2 regions of the Bacillus sp. PK3-067 genome follow, and region 2 is predicted to be linked to the other one. Evidence: predicted binding sites of a transcription regulator. Region 2 holds the regulator's gene; the other holds the start of a gene.
The links. Region 2 encodes LexA, which represses DNA repair genes until DNA is damaged. Its sites were predicted from a motif close to CGAACATATGTTCG; they were not measured.
Positions count from the first base shown of each region.

Region 1: M1D73_RS29515 (Y-family DNA polymerase) is a predicted target of LexA. The motif match lies at 1,749-1,762, and genes of this name have one in related genera.

Region 1 is NZ_CP096492.1:47,847-50,901, forward strand. It holds gene M1D73_RS29505 (FtsK/SpoIIIE domain-containing protein) at 1-914, opposite strand, end outside; gene M1D73_RS29510 (helix-turn-helix domain-containing protein) at 1,214-1,435, shown strand; gene M1D73_RS29515 (Y-family DNA polymerase) at 1,806-3,055, shown strand, end outside.
Region 2 is NZ_CP096490.1:3,681,847-3,684,901, reverse strand. It holds gene M1D73_RS18885 (PadR family transcriptional regulator) at 37-360, shown strand; gene M1D73_RS18880 (DUF1700 domain-containing protein) at 353-895, shown strand; gene M1D73_RS18875 (DUF4097 family beta strand repeat-containing protein) at 896-1,699, shown strand; gene lexA (transcriptional repressor LexA) at 1,790-2,410, opposite strand; gene M1D73_RS18865 (YneB family resolvase-like protein) at 2,552-3,055, shown strand, end outside.

The DNA.
Region 1 (3,055 bases), on a different replicon from region 2:
TCAACAATAATGTCCTGGCACTCCTGGTATGGCGCTATATCGGCTGCTTCATCTACGATTGCAAAATACCGTACTGGATCTCCGGCTTCTTTTATATCTTCGTATCCTTTTTCTAGTAAGTATTCGTTTCTTGCATTCAGTTTATCTTGTAATTTCCTTAGAGTCTCAAGCGCCTCCTCTGGGTTCTTCGCAATCGATTCGACTTGATTTAGGAATCTGTAACGGTTGAAAGAGAGACCACCCTTCAAATCTATAAGGAATAGCTTTATATTTTCTGATTGGTTGCGTACCAAGGATGTAATGATGAGCTTTAGTACATTAGATTTACCCATATCCGTCATACCGGCAGAGATCATATGTGATAACTGGTCAAAGTCGTGTTTTATCAATCCATCCCTTGTATAACCAATAGGTACTTCCCATCCCCTACATTGCTTTATCATCTCTTCTTCAAATTTCACGAAATCAGGAATCCCTTTCTCGTAAACTCGTATTTTAAGTAGCCCATCGTAAAACAGCTCAATTTCCTTTCTAACGAGTTTTTTCCTGCTTATGATGTTTTGTATTTGATTTAAGATATCTTTTCGCATTCGAAGAGATTTGAAGTCTTGTAGTTTAAAATCATAAACTTTGCTCTTGTGATTTAATCCATCTTCTAAATGTTGTATCTTTTGTTCAAAATCGGAGAAGCTAAGGCCGAGCGGAATCCTATATGCATACTCAACTCCCCATTCATTCCTCGTCTTACGGAGTAGCTGTATGGTCCTAGTCTCTTTCCCTTCTTTTACTTTCAAACCACAATTAACGCAGATCCTTTGAATCTTAGAGGCATCATTTGTTGCTCCTTTTTGATGCATTTTTGATAGGAAGACTACACCACCGACTGCAGCTGAACTTACTAACTCAAATATCACAAACTCGCACCACCCTTCTTTATGTATTCTGCAAGAATAGTCCCTGGAGATTAGAAGAGATAAAAACAATTATGAATCATTGAAAATACTAATCTTTCAATGTCTGAAATAGTATTCCGTGAGCGAATTCTATTCAGAATAGGTGAAACGAAGTTTTAAAAGGCTAGCAATTTGGAACTGAGAATCGCAATTTGTTTGGTATGGTAAAAAGTATTGTGTACTGTTTGGTCTTTATGTCAGTTTTTTTCTCGTGTTTAAAAAAATGACGAAAAGGGCAAGCTATTCATGAGGTGGTAAAGGTGTTCGGATTAGGTAAAAAACGTAGTAAGTTCGGTCGCTGGTTAGACAAGCAAGGGATTACACAAGGAGATTTAGAGAAGGCCGCCAAGTTAAGTAGAGGTACGATTTCGAAAGTATGTAATGATAAAGAATACACACCTAAATTTTCGACTATATCCCAAATAACAAGGGGATTAAAAAAATTAGGAAAAAACATAAATGAAAATGACTTTTGGATGTGATAATCAGCACTCAAAACCAGGGGCTGATTATTTTTTCCTTGAATTTTTCCTACCACTTTGATTTTTTAATTACTTGTCCCTCTTTAATAAGTATGAGGGGGATTTAAAATGCAAATTAATTTCAATAATAATGGAAAGAAAATCAAATTTAAAATAACGGTTAACCAGCCTAGTTTTAAAATCAAAGCAACAAGCCTGTTAATATTACTAAGAATATCAGAGGTTTTAAGTACTATATCGCGTATCTTCTTTTAATAAAAAGCTGACTAAATATGGTCAGCTTTTTATTTTTTTGAAAAAACCTCTTCATAAAAGAACATACATTCGTATATAATAAGAACTAACGTTCTGTTATTTAGGAGGAATAACGGTGTATGACTATTCAATATTGCCAAACCGAATTGTTTTATGTGTAGATCTTCGTAGCTTCTATGCTTCAGTCAGTTGCATCAAGATGGGATTAGACCCACTTCATACTAAATTAGCTGTAGTCGGTGATGTGAATAGGAGCGGTTCGATTGTTTTGGCTGCAACTCCGCCATTAAAAGCGTTGGGTGTTAAGAAAATGGCAAGATTATACGAAATACCACGTCGTAAAGATATCCTTGTGGTGAATCCAATTATGAGCACTTATATAAAATGCTCTAATTTCATCACTAAGTTGGCTCTACAATACGTGCCTATTGAGGATTTCCACCAATATTCCATCGATGAGTTCTTTATGGACATAACGGATAGTATTCATTTGTTTGCTAAAGATCCGTATGAGTTTGCCTTGAAATTCAAGCGTGAAATATATGCGAAGACTCGAATCGAATGCACGATAGGGATTGGTCCCAACCCTTTAATGAGCAAAGTCGCTTTAGATGTGGAAGCAAAGAAAACGAAAGATTGCATAGCATACTGGAAATACGAAGATGTACCCATAAAATTATGGCCAATACGACCACTTAGTAAGTTTTGGGGGATTTCGGGGAAAACAGAAGCGAAGTTAAACCGAAAAGGAATTCATTCAATCGGAGACTTAGCGCAATACCCACTCAAATACTTAAAGCAAAGCTTCGGGGTCATTGGCGAAGAATTGCACTTACATAGTAACGGCATAGATTTTAGCCGCATATCAGAAAAATACGCTCCAGCAACAACTTCTATTGGCAAGAGCCAAATACTTATGCGTGATTACACTATAGAAGAATTTCCGATTATTCTACTGGAGCATATTGAAGAAGTTTGTTATCGAATGCGAAGGCAAAACAAACTAGCTCAAACTATTCATTTTTCCATTGGTTATAGCAAAAATTACGCTGGTGGTTTCAGAAAAACTCACACTATGAACCGACCTACCAATTTAACAATGGATATCTATAAGATTTGTACATATTTTTTACATGAGTTTTATACTGGAGAACCCATTAGAACCATCAATGTTTCTTTAACTAACTTAATCAATGAAGGCGAAGAACAAATCTCACTATTCGATAATGTAATACAACGAGAAAAAGAAATGAAACTAACTAAAGTAATGGATGAAATACGCACTAAATTTGGTAAGAACAGCATATTAAGAGGAATTTCGTATACAAATATTGCAACAGCAAGATACAGAAACACATTGTTAGG
Region 2 (3,055 bases):
ATTGAACAGTACTAAGATAGGAAAGGAGGATGGCACTTGAACGTTCAATTTAAAAAAGGTGTGCTTGAACTTTGTGTATTAGCACTTGTAAAACGTAAAGATAGTTACGGTTATGAACTTGTTCAGCAAATTTCTAATAAATTTTTAATATCGGAAGGATCAGTATACCCTTTATTACGTCGTTTGACGAAAGAAGGGTATTTTCAAACGTATTTAAAGGAATCTACGGAAGGGCCACCTCGTAAATATTATCAATTAACAGAGCAAGGGGAGACGCAATTTCATTTGTTAGTAACAGAATGGCGTGATTTTGCGAAAGGGGTACAAGAAATTGTTGAAGGGGTGGAATGGGATGAGTAAAGAAGGGTTTCTTAAAGAATTATCAAGTTATCTTAGAAAGTTACCAGAGGAAGAGAGGCAAGATATTTTATTGGATTATGAAGAGCACTTTCAGTTTGGACTAGAAGAGGGGAAAACTGAATCGGAAATAATACAGGGCCTTGGTTCTCCGAAAGTAATCGCGAAAGAATTACTTGCGATGTATCGCTTCGATGAAATGAAAAAAAATCCATCGACTTCAAATGTGACAAGAGCTGTTATGGCAGCGATTGGACTTAGTTTGTTTAATTTTATTATTGTGTTAGGCCCGTTAGTCGCAATTATTGCTTTTATATTTTCTTTTTGGATCGGTGGTATTGCTAGTGTAGTAACACCATTTTTCGTTATTGGAAAAGTATTTATGGGTACTTTTATATGGTTGGATCTTTTCGTTAGTATAACGTTTGTTGGGGTAGGTTTATTTTTATGTATTATCGCTTTTTATAGTACAAAGTGGTTTAAGAGATTGTGTGTACGATATGTAATATGGAACTTCAAAATGATAAAAGGAGAGTAAATGATGAAAAAACTATTTTTAATCGCTATCGCTTGTATCATTATTGGAGTAATAGGAATTTCCCAAACATATGAAAAAGCAGTACAAACTGCTGAAAAAGGCGATAAAGAAAATGTAATTAAAAACGAAACATTAAAAAATATAGAAGTTAAGTTAGATGCCGGGGATATTATTGTCCAAAAATCTCCTGACTCTTCTTTTTATGTAAAGCAATCGGGAGATGTACGTAAACAAGAGATTCGTATCGCAGAAGATGGTGACACATTAAAAATTATTGGGGAAAGAGAAAAAGGTGCTTCATTTGATTTTTCTTTTTACGATTTTAGGTTTCAAACGTCTAAATTGACTCTCCTTGTGCCCGAACGCTCTTACCAAGATGTAAAAGTAAATTCATCTGCTGGACAAATCGAAATGAGTGATGTGAAAAGTGATAGCGTAAGTGTTAGGACACTTGCTGGAGAAGTAGAGTTGAAACAAGTAACGGCTAAGAATGTGGAGGGATCGACAAAAGCTGGTGAGGTGAACTTTAAGAAGGTATTAGGGAAAGTGACCGCAAAAACAACAAGTGGGGAAATAAATATTCAAGATCATGATTCTAAGTATAATCTAGAAGCAAGTTCAACTGCGGGAGATATAGATATTACTTTATCGGAAAAACCACAAGATGCGGTAATTACTGGGCAAAGTGCTGCTGGAGATGTAACAATTTTTAATGAAGAAAATAAAAATGTAACAATTGGAAATGGTAGTAAAAAGATTAGCGGTAAAACGGCTGCGGGAGATGTGACGATTGAAACTCGTTAATAAGAAATAGAATGCATGGAAATCTATCAAAATACAAAAAGAAGATAATTACCGTATATAAATAAGGTAATTATCTTCTTTTTGTTATTTTTAATGTAAATCACGATATACGCCAATTACTTTCCCGATAACTGACACTTGTTTTAAAATGATAGGTTCTAATGAAGAGTTTTCTGGTTGTAGACGGAAATGGTCTTTTTCTTTATAGAAACGTTTAACTGTTGCTTCGTTATCCTCTGTTAAAGCGACTACAATTTCACCATTATATGCAGACTGCTGTTGGCGAACAACAACTAAATCTCCATCGAAAATACCAGCTTCAATCATACTATCTCCAGAAATACGTAACATGAACACTTGGTCTGCTCCAGCAACAATACTAGCTGGAAGTGGGAAATGTTCTTCTACGCTTTCGACCGCTGTAATTGGTAAACCAGCAGTGACTTTTCCGACAATTGGAACTTGAATAACAGATTGTGTTTCCGTATCCATTCGGTCTTCACCTAAAATTTCAATGGCACGTGGTTTTGTTGGATCGCGTCGAATGTATCCTTTTTCTTCTAATCGTGATAAATGTCCGTGCACTGTAGAACTAGAAGCGAGGCCGACTGCTTGACCAATTTCACGTACGGAAGGTGGATATCCTTTTTCTTGTACTTTTAGCTTAATAAAGTCGAGAATGTCTTGCTGGCGTTTCGTTAACTTTTCCATGTTTTCTAACACCTCGTTTTCTTTCATTTTTCTTATTAATAAGTATAACATGTGAAAAAACATTCTACAAACATAAGTTCGAACAAATGGCGGATTTATGTTACACTATAGGGAAATAATAGGGAGAAAGAGGGGTTCAAAATGAATGCAATTATTTATGCACGTGTGAGTACAACGAAAGAAGCGCAAGAAACATCATTATTACGTCAAAAAGATGAATTATTGCATTTAGCTGAGCGCTATCAAATGAATGTTACTAAGGTGATTGAAGAGCAGGCTAGTGGATATACAATTGAACGTGACGGTATATTAGAGGTGTTGGATACAATTCGAGACGAACAAATTGATGTGTTACTTATACAAGATGAAACGCGTCTTGGTAGAGGAAATGCGAAGATCGCGTTAATGCATTGTTTACATAAAGAAGGCATAAAAGTATATACGCATACACATAATGGTGAATTACAATTGTCGGATTCTGATTCAATGGTATTAGATATTATTGGTATTGTTGAAGAATATCAAAGAAAGATTCATAATTTGAAAATTAAACGAGGTATGCAACGTGCAGTAGAAAAAGGTTATCGTCCAGAAAAAAATTTAAAAAATCGTCATTTAAGTGTAGGAAGAGAGAAAAAAGAAGTG